4 regions of the Blautia ammoniilytica genome follow, and region 2 is predicted to be linked to each of the others. Evidence: riboswitches for the same ligand, from Rfam matches in the RefSeq annotation. Region 2 holds a riboswitch; each other region holds the start of a gene.
The links. Region 2 has a riboswitch for cobalamin ahead of OCV61_RS01965 (Ig-like domain-containing protein). Riboswitches for the same ligand answer to the same signal wherever they lie in the genome.

Region 1: linked by a shared signal. The riboswitch ahead of OCV61_RS11530 (hypothetical protein) and the one ahead of OCV61_RS01965 (Ig-like domain-containing protein) in region 2 are both predicted to bind cobalamin.
Region 3: linked by a shared signal. The riboswitch ahead of OCV61_RS08180 (sirohydrochlorin cobaltochelatase) and the one ahead of OCV61_RS01965 (Ig-like domain-containing protein) in region 2 are both predicted to bind cobalamin.
Region 4: linked by a shared signal. The riboswitch ahead of OCV61_RS00225 (cysteine-rich small domain-containing protein) and the one ahead of OCV61_RS01965 (Ig-like domain-containing protein) in region 2 are both predicted to bind cobalamin.

What each region holds. Positions count from the first base shown of each region.
Region 1 covers NZ_JAOQJL010000022.1:29,728-35,503, forward strand. The annotation lists gene OCV61_RS11520 (TetR/AcrR family transcriptional regulator) at 125-661, opposite strand; gene OCV61_RS11525 (DegV family protein) at 963-1,841, shown strand; cobalamin riboswitch at 1,959-2,148, shown strand; gene OCV61_RS11530 (hypothetical protein) at 2,468-2,695, shown strand; gene OCV61_RS11535 (Ig-like domain-containing protein) at 2,732-5,776, shown strand, end outside.
Region 2 covers NZ_JAOQJL010000003.1:21,289-27,064, reverse strand. The annotation lists gene hisIE (bifunctional phosphoribosyl-AMP cyclohydrolase/phosphoribosyl-ATP diphosphatase HisIE) at 1-23, shown strand, start outside; gene OCV61_RS01970 (VanW family protein) at 31-1,461, shown strand; cobalamin riboswitch at 1,586-1,814, shown strand; gene OCV61_RS01965 (Ig-like domain-containing protein) at 2,002-3,786, shown strand; gene OCV61_RS01960 (hypothetical protein) at 3,917-5,776, shown strand, end outside.
Region 3 covers NZ_JAOQJL010000013.1:55,599-61,374, reverse strand. The annotation lists gene OCV61_RS08190 (D-alanyl-D-alanine carboxypeptidase family protein) at 1-1,208, shown strand, start outside; gene OCV61_RS08185 (hypothetical protein) at 1,407-1,982, opposite strand; gene OCV61_RS08180 (sirohydrochlorin cobaltochelatase) at 2,033-3,319, opposite strand; cobalamin riboswitch at 3,516-3,690, opposite strand; gene OCV61_RS08175 (YfhO family protein) at 3,720-5,776, opposite strand, start outside.
Region 4 covers NZ_JAOQJL010000001.1:52,150-57,925, reverse strand. The annotation lists gene OCV61_RS00240 (aldehyde dehydrogenase family protein) at 1-599, opposite strand, end outside; gene OCV61_RS00235 (class II aldolase/adducin family protein) at 622-1,428, opposite strand; gene OCV61_RS00230 (phosphatase) at 1,669-2,382, shown strand; gene OCV61_RS00225 (cysteine-rich small domain-containing protein) at 2,594-2,902, opposite strand; cobalamin riboswitch at 3,144-3,334, opposite strand; gene OCV61_RS00220 (C40 family peptidase) at 3,523-4,863, opposite strand; gene OCV61_RS00215 (N-acetylmuramoyl-L-alanine amidase family protein) at 5,123-5,776, opposite strand, start outside.

The sequences.
Region 1 (5,776 bases), on a different contig from region 2:
TCTCCTTTTCATAATATTTTCTGCCAAAGATCTGTGTGGCAGCAGTCTTTTCCTTTATGATTATCTGACCGCTATTATACGCCAGGGACAGTGAATTTTCAAGTGAAAAGGGGCAGGATCAGCCTTATGTGTCTGCGAATACAAGGCGAAGTGCCTTTGCCATTTCTTCAGGAGATTCTCTGGCACCACCCAAAGACCAGTGGATGTAGGAATTGTAAAGTGCACCGCTGAAAGCATGAAGTCTGTAAATATGGTCCAGGCTGTCATCCTCTTTCTTCCAGCGATACATTACATATTGATCAATGGCATTCAGGAAAAGGTGACCATATCCGCATTTGAAAAGATTGTCCAGAAATTCATGGTGTTTTTTAACGTAGGTAAAATAATGGGTCAGATTGGATGCATCATAGTAATTTCCCTTAATGGGAAGGGCTTGGATATCTTTATCATAGAAGATCAGGGCATCCTCCAGGTAGGCTTCAAAAATATCTTCCTTGGAAGAGTAATTCCGGTAATAGGTCATTCTGGAAACACCAGCTTTCTTGGTAAGTTCGGAAACCGTGATGGAAGAAAAACTCTTTTCTTTCAGAAGTTGACTAAGGGCAGCTGCAATACACTTCCGCGCTAATAAGTTGGATGGGTTCTTTTTATGGATGTTCATGAACAAATCTCCTTACATTGTCACAGTTTGAAAAAAAGAATTGAATCTTTATTTGGAAAGTGTTACAATTCGTCACATGTGATTATTGTAATCAAAAGCCAGCACCGAAGGTGTTTTGGAATGCATTTTCCTGATAGATAATTGCAAGGTACTGAACAGTTAGGATTATTTTGATTATATCGAAAGCAGGAAAATTTGCAAGATGTTAGATGAGAAGTTAAACCTATGATAACTTACTCCTTAGAGAAGAGTAATCTTCCTGGTGGAGAGAGCAGAAGGGTTTTGGAAGGGAGCTTAAGGTATGAAAACTGCCGTAATGACAGACAGTAACAGCGGTATCACTAAAGAAGAAGCAGACAGGCTGGGGATATTTTTACTTCCTATGCCGGTGATCATTAACGAACAAACATATTATGAAGGAATCAATCTGGAGCAACGCTTTTTTTATGAAAGTCTTATAGAAGGTCATGATGTATCTACATCCCAGCCTTCCCCTGGTGATGTGATGGATATGTGGAAGCAAATCCTGTCTAAGGGTTATGATGAGATCATCCATATTCCCATGTCCAGTGGTTTAAGCAGTTCCTGTGCTACTGCCATTGGACTTGCAGAGGATTTCCAGGGAAAGGTACAGGTAGCAGATAACCATCGTATTTCTGTTACTATGCGTATTGCTGTAATGGAAGCACTGCATATGGCAAACGAGGGCAGATCTGCCAGAGAGATCCGTGAGGATCTGGAAAAAAGAGCCTATGATTCCAGCATTTTTCTTGCAGTTGATGATCTGAAATATCTGAAAAAGGGAGGCAGGATCACGCCTGCAGCTGCCGCTCTTGGTACTGTGTTTCATATCAAGCCGGTACTTACGATCCAGGGAGAGAAGCTGGATGCTTTTGCCAAAACACGAGGCATGAAGAAGGCAAAAGCCATCATGCTGAAGGCACTGAAAGAGGATCTGGAAAAACGTTTTCCAGGGATCGATTCTAAATATGTAAGGATCGGGGCAGCAGGGTCAGGTCTGAGTCTGGAAGAGTCCAGAGAATGGCAGGCTATGCTCCAGGAGATGTTCCCTGAGGTACAGGTTTATTACGATCATTTGTCCTTCAGTGTAGGTAGCCACACCGGCCCGGGAGTATACGGTATGGGATTCAGCATTGTACAGGATCCATCCATTAGTTAAAATGTGCACAGTACGGAACAATCCGTGTAATTACTTACATTTTTAAATGACCGTAAATTTATATATAAAATTTGGTTTTATGACTTGATTTTTGGTTAGAAGTTGCTATCATATGATATGAATATATATGTTTTCAGTGCCTACGCAGATTAACTGTGAAGGGTAAAAGAGAATCAGGTGGAAATCCTGAGCGATCCGGTCACTGTAAGCAGGGAGCAATGCCAGTAAATCCATTGGACGACAGTCTGAGAAGGGGGCAAAGCGATGAACTGTAAGCCAGGAAACCTGCTGGAAATATCCGATGAAAAACTTCCGATGAAAGCACTTTCACTCAAATAATCAGATCAAAAGGTGGCAGGGGGATTTTTATGCGCCCTGGTACAAGTATTTTTGTATTGCAATAAATCCCCTATTGCAGCTTAAATACCACAGAGAAAGATTAAGGATTGAAGGAAGTCTGTTTTCAAATGAAAGCAGGCTTTTTTGTGTGTAAGAGGAGATTACTTTGTAATGTTCCTATTTCACTAAAATTCCACGCAAAGCACAGAAACGTGTATATCCGATGTAAGCGGACTCCTGCCTCTACAAGCAGCGAGTACCTAATTTTATCAAAGGAGGAAGTAGCAATGAGGAAAAAGTCAAATGCTCTTTTAGCACTTTTGCTAACAGGAGCAATGACCGTAACATCTGTATCTCCTGCATTTGCAGCAGAGGATTTTTCAGCAGATGCAGAGGTACAGGCTGTTCAGGATGTGACCGAGGAGGAATCTGACGCTGATGTATCCGATGTGCAGGACCAGGCTGATCTGGGAGAAGCAGAGGATGTGGAGGATGTATTTACCAGCGGTGAATAACCTTCTGATCCGGATACCGGGGATGCGTCTTTCGAGTTGACAGATGGTAATACAGAGGAATATGTACAGGATGACCTTCTGCTGGCTGCCAGTTCTGCAGAAAAATATCAGGACGGAACCTATACTCCAGAATCCTTTACTTTCCAAGGCGGTTCAGGAAAAGTTACGATTACCTGCCCGAAGGTGACCATTACAAGAGGAAAAGTAACTGCAACAGTGGTTTTTTCCAGCAGCAGCTATAATAAACTGGTTGTAGATGGAGATGAGTATCTGCCGGTTTCAGGTACAGAATATACAGGATCTGTTTTTCAGGTTCCTGCTGTTCTCAACCAGGATATGGAGATCACAGGAACTACTGTGGCAATGACAGCTGCTCATGATATTACTTATACCATTCATATTAAGCTGAATGTGCCTATGGTAACGCCAGCTCCGGACAGACTGGAGGATGGTACCTACCAGGCAGCTGTAAAGGCAGATAGCGGATTTCCGGCAGAAGCCTGCACCCTGCTTGTAAAGGATGGAGAGATTGATGCAGTTGTCACACTGAAAAACGGGGATTATGACAGACTGTATGTGGGGGATGCACTGGATGCAGTCAATGAAAAGGATGATAAGCTGATCGCTTACAGACCATCGGAGGATGGTACAAAGCATATTTTCTGGCCGTTGGCTGTAGATAAGCTGGATACCTTATTCCAGGTGGCAGCCCGAAAAACAGATAAAACCTGGACAGACCATTATGTGAAGATCCTTTCTTCTTCAGTAACCAAGGTAAGCGATGAAGTTCAGGCACCGAATCAGGCTGCTGAGGCTGCAAAATTCCTTTACAGGAATTATGTGGATGATGTGATTTCCACAACAGACGGTGTTACAAAAGACGGAAGCACCTATCATGTTGCATATTACAACAGCTACAAGAGTGCTGTTTCTGGCATCAGCCTGAAAAGACCAAGTGTAAAAGAGTATAAGAGCGGATGGTTCTTCTCAGACTGGAGCATTTTTAAGTCTACTGTTAAACAGCAGCCTGCAAAATCCCAGACGTATAGTCTGGATACATCAAAGAGAACCCAGGAGCAGCAGGTAACTGCCACACTGAAGCTGTATGATCCTTCAGTGGAGGATGCAGCCATTAATGATAACAGTGCACATCCTCTGGCTGAGTACAAATACGAGCTTGTGCTTGCAGCAAAACCAGATACCTGTCAGGTGACTTTCCGCGCAGTAAACAGTAAGACTGGTGAGGTGATTCCGGAAGCACAGATCACAGTCACAAACAATACCACAAAGGAAGAAGTGACAGGTACAGAAGGCATCTATCAGCTGAAATCCGGACAGAAATATACTGTTCAGGCACAAAGCGAAGGGTATATTGCAGAAGGCACAAAGGGGGATGCTGTTGCAAAGCAGACTTCCTTTACTGCTGCCTTTGATGAAACTGTTGATCTTTCCCTGACTGCAGAGGCGAACAGCAGGCATAAGGTTACCTTTAAGATTGTAGATGCAGAAGGCAAGAAAGTTCCGGAGGCAGTGCTTACCGTAACAGGTGAAACTCCTGCTGAGGATGGAAGCTATACCTTATGGGATAACTATACTTATTTTTATAGAGTAACTGCAGAAGGCTATCAGGTGGTAAGATCAAAATTCATCAAGCCTTTGGAAGATCAGGAGGTTGTTGTAACCCTTACAGCATTGAAAAATTACCAGGCTTCGATTAAGATCCGGGCAAAATCCGGACATTTGGAAGTTGTGAATCCAAAGGTTCTGTCTGTTACTTATAAGAAAAACGGAGAAACATTTACTGTGGAGCCATCAGAGGATGGTACCTACCCGATGGTGGAAACAGTGGCATATACTTATACATTTGCCGCTGATAACTATCAGAGTGCAACCGCAAACTGGACTGCAACCGGAACAGAAGGCCCAGTGGAACTGGAAGGTGTGTTAAGCAAGGAAACTGCAAAAGCCCTTCTTGAGGATGCCATTGCAACTGCAAAGGAGCTTTCTGATGAAATGACAGAAGGGGATGGTGCCGGACAGTGGGCAGCAGGAAGTAAAGAAACACTGGATGAAGCTATTCAAGCGGCTGAAGAAGTATATACAAAGGAAGATGCAGCAGACGATGATTATGAAAATGCAAAGGATGCTCTTCAGTCGGTTGTATCAGGCCTTAGCCAGAATGAAAATGCAGAGAGCATAAATATTACAGTTTTTGTAAATAAGAATCCAGGGGAAGCACCTGTAAAAATGGCTATGAACGTAACAGCTGATGATGCTGCTAAGGTGACGCCTACCGACTCCAAAAAAAAAGACAATTACAACAAGTCAAGTGACATGGAAAAGCGTGCAACCGTGATTGACGCACTGGTAGATCTGCATAAGGAACTGTTCGGAGAGGAATATATTGCAAATCCAACCCAATATCTGATGTGCGGAAGAAGAGGCGCCGGTACAGGCTTCCTTCTTGGCCAGAAGAGCTTCAAAAACTTTGTTGGATTCCGTGTAAATGGAAAATATGTGGAAAGTGATCCAAGAATGTGCAGGCTGAAAGAAGGAGATGTGCTTTCCGTTTTTTCAGCAACAACGGTGGCAAATCCGGCATACCTGCAGTTTGAACAGCAGGAGACCACGGTAAACCAGAATGAGGAATTTACTCTTACTCTTACCGGCGATTCCTATTACATGGATGAAGATATCAACAGAACAGTAGGTAAGAATGAATTTACACCTGCAGAAGGGTATGATATCACACTTGCAAATGCTGAAACAGGCGAAGAAGTAACAGGTGAAGCAAAAACAGATGCACAGGGTAAGGTAAGCTTTAAGATCGGTACACCTGGTACCTATGTGGTAAAAACAGTTACAAATGAAAATGTGGAAAGCATTGTACTGCCTTATGCACAGATCCAGGTTAAGGAAAAAGCACCGGTAATTCTGGAAAATGGTACCTACCTTGTAAAGGTGATCAATAACAACAAAATGTTTAATGTGATCAATAATAGCTGTGTCCTTAAAGTGGAAAACGGAAAGATGACAGCAGAGATTTCTCTTCACGGAAAAGGCTATGATTACATGTATGCA
Region 2 (5,776 bases):
CCAGGGAACTTGCCAGACGGTGATTTACATATGAAAAGAAAAGCAAAAAAAGCTTTCAGTATTACAGCGGCTGCAGTGTTTCTGGCAGCCGTATTGTATCTGGTCTGGTGTGTACTTCTAAATGATTCCGTGATCTGGAAAAATGTTCAGGTCAATGGGATTTCCATCCAGGGAAAGACAAAAGCCCAGGCCAGAGAAGCGATCCTGGCAGATTTTAAAGAGACTTATGAGGATAAGGCTATCCAGGTGAACCTGTCCGACGAAGTTTATCAAGCTTACATATTTCCTATGCTTGGCATAGATCCCGGGGAAGTGGTGGAGCAGGCCTATCAGCTTGGCCATGGTGCCTGGTATAAAAGAGGTCTGGACCGGATACGTCTGATGACAGATGATAATGCAGAAGAGATCACGCTTCTTCCCCAGGTGACCCATCCGGAGACAGTGTCTTCTGTGATTTCTTATATGGAAATCGAAAAGGTAGATACAGTGGTACAGCCTGTATGCCGGATAACAGACGACAGTCTGATCATAAAGAAGGGAAAAACTGGTATTAAGGCAGATACAGATGCTTTAAAGGAGCAGCTCCTGCATGCAGCTGCCAGCTTGGATCTTGATACACAGATCCAGTGTGCAACCATTAGTGTTACACCAGAGGAGCCGGATTTCAAGGCTTATTATAGGCAGATCTATCAGGAGCCGGAAGATGCATATATGGATGAAAAGAATGATTATGAGATCGTTCCTTCCAGGACAGGGATATCCTTTGATGTTGCAAAGGCGGTCAAAGAATATGGACAGGCCAAAGAAGGCAGTGTGTTTACAGTGGCTTTTGAACAGATCCTGCCGGAGGTGACAACCGGGGATCTGACCAGCCGGGTATTCCGGGATGTACTGGGAAGCTATAATACTTATGGAGGCGGTACTGACAACCGGATCACCAATCTGACTCTTGCTGCAAAGGCAATTGATGGAATTGAACTGATGCCTGGTGAGACCTTTTCTTACAATGAAACCTTAGGAGAGCGTACAGCCGAAAGAGGGTATAAGGCTGCCGGTGTGTTTGTAAACGGACAGCATGCAGAAGGGATCGGCGGAGGGATCTGTCAGGTTTCCACCACCTTGTTTAATGCATGCCTATATGCAGATCTGGAAATTGTAAAGCGTACCAATCATTCCGGCAGGGTAGATTATGTGCCGGCTGGGCTGGATGCTGCTGTATCCTGGGGAGATCCTGACTTTCAGTTTTGCAATAATACTGAGTATCCTATCCGGATCTCTGCCACTTATGCAGATGGTTCCGTTAATGTGAAGATCTATGGTACAAAAACAAATTCCAATACAGTAAAGGTGACTACCCAGCAGCTGGATGCACAAAGCTACAAAACTTATCGTCATGTATATGACCAGGATGGAAATCTGCTGGAAACGGAGGAAATCTGCAGCAGCCATTACATCAGCTGATTTTGCGTGGCTGCTACAGAGCTGTAAACAGGCATCATAAGAATGTGTGATTTTGTTTGATTTTTCACAATTTTAAAGGAAATCGTATTGATTTCAAAAAATGCTTTTGCTATAATACAGGAAATGAATAAAGACCGTTTACAGTGTCAGCCAGGAGGCAACGATTCCGGCTGTTAAAGGGAATCAGGTGGAAGTCCTGAACGATCCGGTCACTGTGAGCAGGGAGGATACTGCAGGGACCATTGAGAAGAAGCCTGGATCCGATAGGACTCATGGAAGCCGTCTCTTCTTGAGAAGGAGCAGATATCTGTTGATCTGTGAGCCAGGAAACCTGCTGTGAATGCTGAAGATGGAAGCTTCCGACGAAAGCGATTCATTGCTATTTCTTGTATTGTTTTATTGCACATATGTTTTTGGGCTATGCATATAATGATATGAGCAATTGTGATGCCTGTTTCCAAGCCGGAAGCAGGCTTCTTTTTTGTACAGCAGTACATGTCTTCATTCAAATTGATTGGAAATAACAGGAGGATAAAGATCATGAAAAAACGAAAAATCATTCTTGCAATGCTTCTTTGCGCTGCAATGACAACAGGGAGTGTGCTTCCTGCATTTGGGGAAGATCTTGCAGCAGTAGTGGATGTACAGGATGTAACAGAGGATGAGGCTTTTGATGAGTCTGAGGAGGCAGATTTTGCTGAGTTTACAGACCAGGAGGAAGTGACCTCTGATGTATTAGATGGTGCATTTACCGCTTATCCGGAGGAAGCCGCACCGGTAGCTGAAGATGCAGAGAATCTGGGAACTGTTGCAGCACAGGGATATTATACCTTTGATTTTTCTGATGCAGCTGCACCGGGAGTGACCTGTACTGGCACAATGTTCCGGGTAGTAGCAGCTACTTTATATAGTGACAAAGATGGAGTAATGACAGCTACCATTACTCTTTCCGGCACTGGCAGGGATAAGCTTTATTTTGGAACAGCAGAGGCGGCAGAGGCAGATACTGCTAATCAGATGACTTATTCATCTGTAGTAAAGGATAGTAATGGTAAAGAACAGTATGTATTCGGACCGTTTGCAGTTGCCAAACTGGATAAGGTTATCAATGTGGCTGCACATTCCAATAAGAGTGGTTGGCAGGATAAAACGATCACCTTCAACTCCGCCAAGCTTCTTGCAGCTGCTACAGATCCTGTAGATAACAGTACAGCACTTCCTGATGGTACTTATACACCGGAGAATTTCACAGCTGCCGGCGGTACAGGTAAAGTGACAATTACCTGCCCACAGGTAATTGTTGAAAATGGCAAGGCTTTTGCAGATGTTACATTCAGCAGCAAGAAATATGTTTATGTAAAGGCAAACAATCAGTTATTTAACGGTACAGTGAATACTTCCGGCGTTACATACAGGATCCCGGTTGACCTGAATGAAGATGTGAAGATCCTTGCACTGACTACAGGTATGAGCATGGCACATGAGATCGCCTATACTCTTCATGTAACATTGAATGAGACACCGGCACCTACTGCTACACCGGCACCTACTGCTACACCAACACCTACTGAGACGCCGGCTCCCACACCTGCAGCAGTTGCAGCAACTTCATTAAAGGTTTCTGTTTCCATGCTTACCTTAAAGGCAGGAGCCTCCAGGACAGTCAGTGCCATTGCAACACCTGCAAATACCACAGACAAGGTGGTATACACTTCCCAGAATCCTTCCGTTGCTACAGTAAACGATGCTGGTAAGATCACTGCAAAAGCAGCAGGTAAGACCAAGATCACTGTAAAAGCAGGATCTAAGGAAAAGACCATTGCTGTAACAGTAACCAAAAAAGCAGTAAAAGTAAAATCCCTTAAGATAAAAAAGGCAGCCCTTACCATGAATAAGGGAACTCAGACTTATGTTTCTTATAAAGTGAATCCAACAGGTGCAACCACAACCCTGAAATGGAAATCTTCCAATAAGAATGTGGCAGCAGTAGACCAGACAGGTAAGATCGTTGCAAAGAAAGCCGGCAAAGCTACGATTACAGTAACAGCAGACGGCAAGAAGGCAACCGTGAAAGTTTCTGTTGTGGATCCATGCACCAGTGTAAAGGTACAGAGCAAGCTTACCTTAAAAGCTGGCAAGTCTGCCAAATTAAAAGTAACAACCACTCCCAAAACAACCGGACAGAAAGCAGCATTTAAGTCCAGCAACAAGAAAGTGGCAACCGTAGATTCCAAGGGAAAAGTAAAAGCCCTGAAAAAAGGAACCGCTAAGATCACAGTTACTGTAGGCAAGCAGAAAGCAACCTGCACAGTAAAAGTAAAATAAATGTAACTGTTCCGTATTTTTACAGTTACAAATAAACAATAGTAGATACAGATAAAGAAAACTGTCCTGTGAAGCATTGTGTGGCACAATATTTTGCAGGACAGATTCCTGTTTAACAGAGGAGATTCATATGAAACGTAATTCAACAAGATTTCTTGCACTTTTTTTAACTGCTGCCATGTCCGTCACTCCAGCTGTGGCAGCTTTTGGTGAGAATCAGGAGAACAGTGATCAGATCCCTGCCATTTCCCTGGCTCCCCAGCCATCAGAAATGCCGGAGATATCTGTTTCACCTACAGTTGTGCCAGAAAAAGAAGCACTAAATAATGCAGAAACCGATAAAAAGGAAGCTGTTAATGAGTCTAAAGACTCTGAAGGAGAAGATCCGCAAAAGAAAGATTCCCAGGAAAAGGAATCAGAAAAGAAGGATACTGAAAAGAAAGATACTGAAAAGAAAGATACAGAATCCAAAGACTCGGAAAAAAAAGATCCTGAAAAAGAAGATACAGAAAAAAAAGATCCTGAAAAAGAAGATACAGAAAAAAAAGACCCGGAAGAAAAAGATCCGGAAGAGGAAGATATTTTCAAGGATAAAGAGTTCAGATCAAGCATTACAGACTATACAGCAGCTGAAGGCAAGATCACCCTGGTGGTGAAAGGCAATGACAGTGTGTTTGACAGACTGTATGTAGGAAAAAAAGAAGATGCAGATAAATCAAAGGTAATAACAGGAACTACTGATACAGATGGAACCTATCGCTTTACCTTTGATGTTCCTGCAGAAATGAAAAACCAGGCTCTTTCTGTTGTGCCGGGAAACAGCAATAACGGCGGAGAGATCAAATGGTATACAGCCAAAGACTGTACCATTACAGTCCCGGATGTGGTGCCGGCTCCCACCAGTATTCCCCAACCCACAGATAGTCCCCAGCCTACTGCCATACCGGAACCGACCGCTATCCCAGAGCCGACCCAGATACCTTCTCCAACCCCAACTCAGACACCAGCTCCGGCTATTCCAAATGGAGTATATAAGATCAATGTTACCTCCAGCGCATTTATGTTCCGTGTGGTAGACTGTCAGCTTACCTCCAAAGATGGTGTGATGACAGCAATCCTTACACTTAGCGGTGTAGGCTATGATTATCTGTTTATGGGCACAAAAGAAGAAGCAGATCAGGCTGACCGCTCCACCTGGATTCCTTTTACTCCAAATGCAGCAGGCAAATACACATATCCGGTACCTGTTTCTGCCCTGGATACAGGCATTGCAGTAGCTGGACATTCCAAGAGTCATAATCTGTGGTATGACCGTATCCTTACTTTTAATTCCGGTACTTTGGAAAAGATCGCAGATCTGAATGTTCAGGAGGATCCATCTAATCCAGATCAGGAAAATAAGGATAATAGCAGTGATCCGAACAAAAAGAAGGATGACAAAAAGAAAAACAATAAAAAGGATAAAAATAAAAAAGACAAAAAAGATAAAAACAAGAAAAACAATAAGGTACAAACACCAGGAAAGGATGTGGACAAGGAATCTAAATACGAATCCGATCTTAGCGGCGGTACATCTAAGGTGGACAGCTCTACAGGGCTGAAGGATGGTTCTTATGTACCGGATAAGTTTTCCTGGTCCGGTGGAACCGGTAAGGTGCAGATCAGCTGCAGCAAGGTATCCATTACAGGTGGTCAGGCATATGCGACCATTACTTTCAGCAGTGATGCATACGGCTATGTGAAAGCTAACGGAAATATGTACTATCCGGATCACAGCGGCGGCGGTTCCACATTTGTGATTCCTGTAGCCTTAAATAAAAATAATTCTATCATTGGTATGACCACCAGAATGTCTGTGCCTCATGAGATCCAATACAGTATATTTGTATATCTGAATGGTGCAGATAACAAAAGTGACAAAGACAAAGAAAATCCTTCTTCTTCTGACAGTATGGTTTCCACTGGTAATAAAAAACTGGACGACAAAGCT
Region 3 (5,776 bases), on a different contig from region 2:
GGCTGTCTGCTTCCCTGATCCTGGGAAGCCCTGCCTTTGCAGAAGAGGCTGCTACAGATACTGCTGCCTCAAGTATCACCACCAACCAGATTTCAGGATGGCCCCAAGGGCCTGAGATCACTTCCGAAGCCGCTGTGATCCTTGAAGACAGCACCGGTACTACCCTGTACGCCAAGAATATGGATGAGGTTCTTTATCCCGGGAGCACCGTCAAGATCATGACCTGTCTTCTTGCTTTAGAGAACAGCAATCTTACAGATGAAGTGACCATGACTGCTACCGGCGTTTCCGGTGTTACCGATGGAGGGGCCAATATTTCCGCACAGCTGGATGAAGTTTTTACCATGGAACAATGCCTGTATGCCATCATGGTTGCCTCTGCCAACGATATTGCCCTTCAGGTTGCAGAGCATGTCGGCGGATCCGTTGAAAACTTTGTTGCCATGATGAATACCAGAGCTGCCCAGCTTGGCTGTACCAACACAGTATTCACCAACCCTACCGGGCTTCCTGATGAGAATCAGCATACCACAGCCCATGATATGGCCTTGATCATGAAGGCAGCTACAGAGAATCCTTCCTTTTCTCCTATTGCCAGTGCGAATACCTACACCATTCCGGCGACCAATGTATCCGGTGGAGCCAGGTCACTTACCAGCAAGTTCACCATGACCAACAACAGTTCAGATGCTTACTACCAGGGCTGTCTTGGCGGCAAGGAAGGATTTACAGAAGCTTCCCAAAGCACACTTGTATGCAGTGCACAGCGCAATGATGTTACATTGATCTGCGTTATTTTAAAAGGTGCCTCCGGCCAGACAGATGATGAAGCCATCACTCTTCTGGATTACGGATTTTCCAATTTCCAGCTTCTTACCTTAGGTCAGGATGATTTTTCCCTGATGTCCGGAGGACAGGTGATCGTACCTGCCGGTGCCTCAGAGGACAGCCTGACTGTTCAGGATACACCGGCAGGCGACCAGGTGAACCGCACTTACTTCTACAGCGGCGTTCAGGTTGGTACTGCTGTAATGGAGCCGGAACAGGAACAGGACACCTCTCTTTATACCAACGGACAGGCGAATATGGAAGCCGCAAAGGCCTATTCCCAGTCCACCTCCTACGTGCCTTATGCAGTGATCGGAGGCGTGGCATTCCTGATCCTTCTTCTGTTGTTTATCAAAATGATCAAGATCATCAAGTCCTGATATCAAGGTGCAAAAGTGTAAATCCCCTGCGCCTGTTTAATCAATAAAGGATGCATAATAAAGCAAATATATCCACCATATTCAAATCGAGCTGTTACTCACCACCTGAAAGAGGTGGGAGTCTTCTCGACAGAGATAAAAGCCAGCCGAAACGCGATCGGCTGGCTTTCATATATGGTGGATATATCTGCTTAATGATTATTCTGCATCCTCGGTATCTTCAGCTGCATTCTCGGTATCTTCTGCCTCATCTTCAGCAACTTCTACAGGAAGCTTGTTATCGTCATTCATCTCCTCCGGATTGCTTACGCTTACTGTATGATCATACCATTTGCCCTTAGTACCGATAATAGCAAGGTCAAAATCCTGATCAAGAGCCTCTACAGGAACATCAAAGCCATACACTTCATCTGATAAACCATCCTTATAGGTAACCGTATCTGTGGTAGGCTGAAGCAGCTCTGCGTCATCCTTCTGTGCATCCTCAGCAAGCCCTGGGAAAAGATTCACAATGTTCTTGGATACAAGAGAGATATGAAGGGTCATTTTGCCGTCTTCTACAGTAAGCTGGCCTTTGCCCTCGCATGCCTCATTTGTGTGGAACATGCTGCTGTCTGTATTAAAGTCAACAATGTAAACTCCATCCTCCAGATCCTGTGTATCGGATGCTTCTTCTTTGGTGTCTGCTGCCTCTGCCCATACCGGCAGTGTCATAGGAACTGTCATAGCAGAAATACTTAATGCTGATACTAAAATGGCTAATGAACGCTTCATAACTTTCTTTTCTCCTTTATGATGATGTGGTCAAATGGCCACATGTCCGTTTATTTTGCTAAGCTGTCGATAGCTGCTTTTGTATGCTCTACATACAGCTGTTCTACTGCATCGATTCTTCCAAGTCCTTCGATCTGGCAGTCTACGCTGTCAAATTCTCCGGATGCCTCAAACATGCTCTTCCAGGAATCGTCGTCATCTCCAGCCATATCATTGTTTGCATGATCACCTGCAACAACCATCAGCGGACGAAGAATCACTTTCTTGAAACCAGCATCTTTTACTTTAGCGATTACAGCATCGCATGCTGTGTCTTCCGGCTCACCCTCTACAGTACCGATGAATGCGTTTGTAAATCCAAGGTTCTCCATCTGTGTCTGCATCTGGTCGTAAGTAACATTTGCTGTATGGGATGTTCCATGACCCATAAATACGAAAGCTGTACCATCTTCAGCAGCAGCTTCCATGCTGTCATAATCTGCAGTCTTTACAGCCTCATCTGTGATAGCTTTTGCTACAGCTTCTTTATCCTCATTGATCACTGTAGCATCTTCTCCAACCTCACCCAGCATTGGCTCTGCAATAGCTACAGACTCGAATTTGTCTTTATATTCCTCAATAGCAGCTGTCATCTCATCATACTCTGCGCCATGCATCAGGTGTGTAGGCTGTACAACCAGATTCTTAACTCCGTTTGCAACTGCACGGTCAAGTGCCTGCTGCATATTATCGATATGCTCATCATCTCTTGCCTGTACATGGTTGATGATGATCTGAGCTGTAAATGCCCTTCTTACAGACCAGTCCGGATATGCTTCCTGAAGTGCATCCTCGATACCCTTGATATCCTGTGCACGGCTATCATTAAAAGAAGTACCAAAGCTTACAACCAGAAGCTCATTCTCACCGATCTCATCCTGGTTTCTCGGATCATCCTTGGAAGCGTCTCCTGTATCTCTTCCGAAATACTCAGGGCTTGCCTCTTCTCCCTCTACCAGTTCCTTCTGTGCATCTGTCAGTGCATCCCATGCTTCTTTTGCTTCTGTGCACTGTGCATCTGTATCGTCTGTTCTCTCCTGTACGTAGATCGCATCAATAAGAGCTGCCACTTTATCTGCTGCCTCCTGGTCTGCGTCCTCAGCAGATGCATCATCTGTTTCCTCTGCATCGTCTGCTGCTTCTGCGTCGTCTGTTGCTTCTGCGTCGTCTGCTGCTTCTGTGTCGTCTGTTGCCTCTGCTGCGTCTTCTGTCTCTGCAAATGCTGCTGTTGCTGCACATGTCATGCTTGCTGCCATAGATACAGACAGGATCAGTGCCATAATTGTTTTGCGCTTCATTATTTTTTCCTCTTTTTTTCGTATTTCCGGACGAACTATGCATAAAAACAGCGGTCACATTTCTGCGACCGCAATGCTTCTCATCAACACATTCGTTCCTTTTGTCAGATGCTTCTCCCTCTTCGCAGAAGTATACCGACAGTAAACTATATGATCATATAATGTTATGAGAATACTGGTTCTGTGTCCCGCAGATCCACAATCCCACGCAAAGGCAGTTCTCCTGACTTCGTTCTACACTGCTTCCCCTTCCCGGTCTCCCAGTGGGCTCTGAAGCAGCTCCCTTACACAGTGACGGCATCGTTCCGGATTCACACCGGATTCTCTTTTACGCATCATGAAATGATGCTACCTATGCGCTACAACTTTATACATATTCAATTCGGATATCTAATAGTTATCATATAATTGTGTCTTTTCTATGAACAAAAAATGTATATACAGTAAACATAAGATAGATAATCCAGAATGCCAGACTTAGCAGGATTCCTTCTTTCAGCAATGGTGCATGATAAGTAAGGGTAAGGGCATGATTTCCTTCTTTTACTTTACATGCAAGGAAGCCTAAGTCCCCTTTCTGCAGCTTTGTGTCTTCTCCATCGATCTTAAGGCTCCATCCATCCTCATAAGGAATCATAAAAAGTACATATCCATCTGAAGCCGCTTGGATACTGCCTGTTACCAGTGTGTCCTTCTGAGGGGCATCCAGCACAACCTTTGATTCCTTCTTTGCCTGGGATTTTCCAAGGCCTGCCGCACTTTCCCTGTCTTCTCCATCCTCCAGCACAATGGCATTACTTAAAAACTTCTTCCGGATCTTTTTATCCGCTTCCCGCAGGCTGCTTTCTGATACCGTTTCATCATAAAACCTTGCCACATCGCTTTCCCGTACATTTTGATACAGATACATACTGCCAAACTGACGGATCAGCGTATATTTGCTGCTATCCAGGCTGCTATTCTTGGAGATCAGGTATCTTACCCCTGTAAAGGCTGCAAACCAGTTGTTCATAGCATTATCCCAAAAGGTATACCTGTTCCGGTCTGCATAATAAAAGCTTGGGATACAGGTGTTTACAAAATCCTTTACATTGCTGTTCATTACAGAATTATAGGTGCTGACCCCTCTGTACCCCTGAGCCAGGGAATCCATGGAAATCGTCGCAGACGAAAAGTCCTTTTCCACCCGGTAAAAGCTTTTGTCTGTTTCCCTTAAAAATCCCAGAATGTCCTGGATGTCCTGACTGTAAAGCTCCCGGAAATATGCCTGGGGCTTGTCAATAAAATCTCTTGCCTGCTGCTCGGACGGATCCTCAACGATCTTCTCAAGATAATCATCCGTTACCTGCACCACTGTTTCTGCCGGTGTATCCTCTTTTTTCAGGGACATTCTGTCTTCATAGCCAACAGTTCCCTCACAGATCACATTCGCAGCCATAGCCAGTGCCAAAAGGCTAAAAAGCACCTGCTCCCCTTTTACTTTCAACCGGTTCACCAGCAAAAGTACAACTGCCATTACTGTTCCGGTTACAGCCGTGATCACTGCGTTCTGTCTGTATTCAGCAAAAAGACTGTCCTCATAGCCCATCCTGCAGGCTTTATACATAAAGATACAAACCAGAACCACACCTATAATGCTGGCTCTGCCGCCCTTTTTCAGATAATCCCAGGTCCAGGCTGCTGCCAGAAGAATCATAGGGAGCAGCAGGAAAGTATATCTGTATGTAACCGTAGCAAAAGCATTAAAGGCATAACCGCCTACAGGAAAGATCATCAGAAGCAACATAAACAAGGCTGCACCATAAGCAGTCCTTCTGGTACGCTTTGTCTCATTGCTTTTCCAGAACAAAAGCAGAAACTGCACTACCAGGAAAACTGCCAGAACAGAAACAAACAGCACCGGATCCTCATAATAATTCCAGAAGCCATAGTATTTCTTGTCTCCCAGTTCCTGCAGATTCTGGAAATTCGTGGAAAAAGGACGAAGCAGAAGGGTTTCATAATATTCCTGCTTATTCAGGGTAAAACACCTTTTTAAAAGATCTGCCAGGGTCCTCTTCTGCTCCACTCTGGATGTTACATTTAAAAGAATGGATGCCATAGGAAGAAAAACTGCAAAGCTCATCCCAAGTCCCAACAGCATAAGCAGACAGCCGCCTGCAAATTTCCCCATCCTCTGCCGGATGGTAAGCCCATTCAGTGAGATTACCCGGAACAGAAGATACAGTCCGGTTCCCGCCAAGCACATATATGTGAAATACACACTATAGATCCCACAAAAAAATACCATTATCGGAAACAGCTTCCATTTTTTCTCTTTTCTTAAAAATTTCTCGCAGAATAAAAGTAATAGTGGAAAATACACCGTTACCATTCCAAACTGGTAATGCTGTCCCCAAACAAGAAGATAACCACTAAGTCCATAGGCAAAGCTGAATATAAATTTGCTCTGCCTGC
Region 4 (5,776 bases), on a different contig from region 2:
GTATCCAGTGTTGGTTTTTCTACGGTTACAGCTATATTATCAGGCCCGCCTGCTTCCAGAGAGGCCTCATTTAAAAGATTGATTGCATAAATCGATGTTTTGATTGCTGCCGGATGAGGGTTAAATACAACTGTATTTCCACCTGCCAGCATGCCTATTGTATTGCAGAGAATTGTTTCACTTGGGTTGGTACAAGGAGTAATCGCACCGATCACACCAAAAGGTCCCATCTCAATAAGTGTCAGCCCTCTGTCCCCGGACCATGCAGTTGTGCTGATATCCTCTGTACCCGGTGTTTTATCTGCAACCAGATGATGTTTCAGGATCTTATCTCCTACATTTCCCATTCCGGTTTCATCCACACCCATTCGTGCAAGAATTTCTGCATTTTCCTTTGTTTTCCTGCGGATGCAGGTAATAATCTTCTCTCTCTGGTCCATTGACATTGCACGAACGATCTTCTGTGCTTTTTTTGCAGCTTCGATCGCTTCGTTCATATCTTTAAAAACGCCATGTTTTCCGGACGGAGCATCTGCAATCTGCATTTTTGCCATTACTTCCTGTACAATATCCTGTACCATGCTTTCGCTGATTGGCATGAGATTGTCCTCCTAACTTTTCTTACATTCCCAGCTGTTTCATTACCTGTTTAGTGATCTGTGCTACCAGATCTGCATCTCCTGCTACGTCTTTCTTCGCTTCAGAAGAACCACATCCACCACCGCAGTTATGGCAGTTTACGCCATCTTTGTTCAGGCACAGATTTGCAGGATGTTTGCCCGGAAGGCCCATTTTTCTTCTGATCTCATAAAGCTTCTGAACAGTTTCTTTATCAAATTCCTTTGGTCCGCCCAGCATCTTGGACTGGTACAGAAGCTGTGCATAAAACTCAACAGATTCCATCTTCATGTATGCAGCAAGAAGGTCTGTTGACCAGGTAAGTGCGCCATGGCTCTCAAGAAGAACTGCATCATAATATGGAAGATATTTCTCAAGTCTATCCGGAATCTCATTGGTAGATGGAGTACCATACTCAGCAATCGGAACACATCCTAATGCGATAACTGCCTCTGGCATAATCGGCTGTGTAAGAGGAATACCTGCAATTGCAAAAGATGTTGCATATACAGGATGTGCATGTACAACAGATCCTACATCCGGTCTTTTCTGATATACTCTCATGTGCATCTTGATCTCAGAAGAAGGACGGAATCCCGGATTTGCCTGGATCACATTTCCCTTAGCATCTACCTTACAGATATACTCCGGAGTCATAAATCCTTTGGATACACCAGTAGGTGTGCAGAGAAATTCATTGTCATTCAGTTTTACGGAAATGTTACCATCGTTTGCTGCTACCATGTTACGGTTGTAGATACGTTTTCCGATTTCACAAATCTGTTTTTTGATCTCATATTCGTTTACCATGCTTTTTTATCCTCCTTAAGCATATATAGCGTTTCCTGCTCCCTTTTTCGCAGTAACATTTTGTTTCTATTGTGATTCTACCTCATTCCACACAATAAGTCAAGGTAAATCTGTTGTTTTATGTTGTTTTTAAAGGTTTTATTATGTTGTTTTTATTGTTTTTTCAGGAAATCACCTGTTTTTTTTATTGACAAAGCTTTTCACGCTGTGTCATACTGGTAGCAAAGGAGTTGTTTAATTATGTTTTTATCAGATATACACACTCATTCTATTGCCAGTGGCCATGGCACCTCCTGTACCATTACCCAAATGGCAAAAGCAGCTTCATGCAAAGGACTTTCTCTTTTAGGGATCACAGACCATGGTCCTTCTACTATAGGCGCAGGTACTGTTTCTTATTTTCGCAGCCTGTCCGCAGCCCCCAGGAAGCGTTTTGGCATTCAGCTGCTTTTAGGTGCAGAGGTTAATATCCTGGATGAACAAGGCCGGATCGACCTTCCAGCAGATGTGCTTTCAGGCCTTGATTATGCGATTGCCAGTATGCATATCCAAAACCTTCGTCCCGCAGACAGACAGAGCAATACACTTGCACTGTTAAATGTGATGCAGCATCCCTGTGTAAAGGTTCTCGGCCATATTGATAATACTCAATATGATCTTGATTATGAAGCCGTGATCCGGTCTGCCGCACATAGCCAGGTTCTTATGGAGATCAACGAGGCATCTCTTGCGCCTTATGGATACCGTGGCGATACCAGGCCTAATTGCCGCAGGATTTTAGAACTGTGTCTCCAATATCAGGTTCCTGTGCTCCTTTCCAGTGACAGTCATGGGATCTCTCACATCGGTGATTTTACTTATGGGGAAGCTTTTGCAAAAGACTGTAATTTTCCACCGGATCTGATCCTTAATAGCCAGATTCCCAGACTGCTTTCCTTCCTTATGAAAAGATAGGTTTTTATATAACAGGAGCATTAGATAGGTATTTCCATTACATTTTTTACTTTATTGGAACATTACGGAATAATTTCTATAAAAAAAACTGCTGTATGGATTCTCCTTTCAGAGATTTTCCGTACAACAGCTTTTCTTATTTATATCTTTATTACTCTTATCTTTGTTATTCTTGTCACTATTATTCTTGTTTTTATTACTCTTGCCTTTATTATTCCTGTTTATCATTAGCTTTCACGCTTCTGATCTCATCCATCAGTTTTGCAAGTTCCTGATACTTACCGGTTACGTAACCATAATTTCTGCGCTTATGCGGCAGTAAACACCCTGTACAATCTTTCAGGCCTTTTTCCGTATATTTAAAATTCCCTCCGCACTTATCCCCCAGGGCATATAATGGACAATAACAAAACAGGCAATTAAAATCCTGTGGGTCTGCACCTTTGTGGCACGGAAAAAACTCACATTCTTTATGACTGAAAAAGGAATATTCTTTGCCTTCCCAATATTCACCGGCCATTCCATCCGCCTCCTGTTTTTCTTGTAAAAAAGAGGGAGCGATGCTACTTCGGGGTAGAAAATGAACCGTTCATAAATACGCGGAGGGAACGGACATCCGAAGTAGTATCGCCTGCCATTTAATCGGTATAATTCTCATGAACAGGCGCATTCCATAAAAAATGTCTGCTACCATTAAAGAGCAGACAACACTAAGGGGCTGCGGATTCCCCGAAGTTGGTTGTTACACTTTACACGGAAGTTTAACCTCGCCATACTAAGCAGGTTTCCTGACTTCAGGATCATCGCTTCCTCTCCCCTTCTCATGCATCAGCACAATGGGATATTGAGATTGGCTTCCCTGTTACAGTGACCGGATCGCTCAGGACTTTCACCTGATTCCCTCTTCTGTCATCTTCTAGAAATGATCAGCACTTAATATGTTCAATATGGAATTATACTGGTATCATAATACCCTTTTACTATATATTTGTCAATGCTTATTTTTCTATCCCCCCAAAAAAGCTCCCCCCAAAAACTGCCATCTGAAATTTGGGTAATAAAAATCCCTGAGTTCCGGAATGCACAAATAAAAGCACTCCAGTCTCAGGGGATATGTTCTAAATATCTTACTATTTGCTATTATACAAGACGTCTTACAGAGGTAATGGTTCTGTAAGCTGCATTATTACTGATCTTAATACCATCCTTCGCATTGGAAGCATGTACGATCTGTCCATTGCCCATGTAGATTGCCACGTGACCGCCATAGCAGATCAGGTCTCCTGGCTGTGCATCTGCATAAGAAACTTCTGTTCCAGCATTCTGCTGCTCATAAGAAGTTCTTGGAAGGCTGACGCCAAAATTAGCATATACACTCTGTACAAATCCGGAGCAGTCTGCACCACCAGTAAGGCTGGTGCCGCCCCATACATATGGATTGCCAACAAACTGAGTAGCATAATTTACAACAGAAGATCCTGAACCAGAGCCAGAAGATGAAGAACTGGAACTGGAAGAAGAATCAGAGGAGCTTGACTCAGAAGAACTCTGATATTCGCTTGGATCTACTGTATTCTCAGAATCAATCACATTACCATACTCATCATACTGAGTCTCACCAGAGCCTGATGATTCAGAACTGCTTACTGCATTTCCTTCTTCATCATACTGGGTAGAATCATAATCACCATCATTAGATGCCTGTGCAGCAGCTGCTGCTTCTGCCTGGCGTCTTGCCTCTTCTTCTGCTGCGATACGCTCTGCCTCCAGCTGCTCGATCTCAGCCTGCTGTGCTGCAAGAAGATTTGCGTACTCAGTAGCCTGCTGCTGTGCATATGCGATCTCATTCTCACAGTCTGCGGAAGTAGCTCTCTTCTCATCCAGCTGTGCCTGAAGATTCTGTGACTCAGCTTCGTACTCCTGCTTCATGCCTTCTAATTCAGCCTTCTCACCAGTGTACTTTTCCTCCAGCTGCTTTACCTGCTCAATAGTATTAGAATACACTTCCAGGCTCTTTCTGTCCTGCTCATACATCTTCTGTGTATACTCTGCTCTTGTAAGAAGATCTGCAAGATTGTCTGCATTCATCATCATCTGGAACCAGGCATCACTTCCGCCTTTTTCGTATAGATACTGAATACGCTTTTTCATTGCATCGTACTGTTTTTCTTTTGCCTTCTGTGCTTTGCCAAGATCCTGTTTTGTTTTCACGATCTCAGTCTCTTTATTGGAAATATCTGTCTCTAAAGTCTGTATATTGACCATCACATCTACAAGATTGGCATCCAGTGTTGCGATCTCGCCCTCCAGCTGCTGCTTCTGATCCCAGAGTGCACTCATGCGAGCATATGTAGCATCCAGCTGCTGGCTTGTCCAAGCCTGTTCTTCTCTCAGATCATCTTCTCTGGAAGCGCTTACGCTTACTACCTGTGTACCACACATCATTAGTGCAAGTGTGAGACATACGATTCTTTTCTTCATGATTATCACCCTCGTAACTTTATTGTTTTAATACGTAATATTTCTGCAACATTATTTTTAATTCTTATACATATTAACATATCGTTACCATCATTGCAACCCCTAATTTTAATAAATTTAATTTTTTTGTAACAAATAGAAATTAAAGTGCAACAAATATCAAAGGTGCTCCCAGCTGATATAAAAAAACCACACAGGCCGGTCTTCCCTGCGCCTGCGTGGCTGTATCCAAGAATGCCTTCTGCATTCCGGTTCAATCTTAATATCCAAACAGATTCAACAGAATCTGGTCAGCAGTCATATTCCCATACCCATCCGGATCGCTGAGTACGCTGCTCTTCCATCTAAGGTAATTACCATTACGGATGTAATTGCCGCAAGATGGATGGTAATTAAATTTAGTAAATCCAGAATATTTAGCCATATACTTGTTGGCAAGAACAACTGCCTCACTATTAGAATTACCAGTAGGAGTGGTAGTACCTGCAATCTGACATCCTGCCTGAGGCGTAGAATGTATGATCACTAAGCTCTTATCACTGCACTGTCCAAGAACGATCCATGTATGGCCACTATTATATCCAATGTCACCCGGCTTCATTTTCCATTCGGTCTTTGACAGATAAGACTGATTCACAATCGTACCCCATCCAATACTCTTATAATAAGAACCGATCTCACCGGATACAACTGTATAGCCTGATCCTACATTAGACTGGGACTGCATAACCTGATAAGCAGACCAGCCCACAAAACCGGAACAGTCAAGACCCTTTGCTCTGTTGACAGCTGTCAGGTCACGGTAATTGTTATAATCATATCCGGATGGATTGGATAACCACTTATTATACCACTGTTTCCATTTAGGACTTACACCCTTACGGGTAGAATCATTCCAGCCGCCGCCCCATAC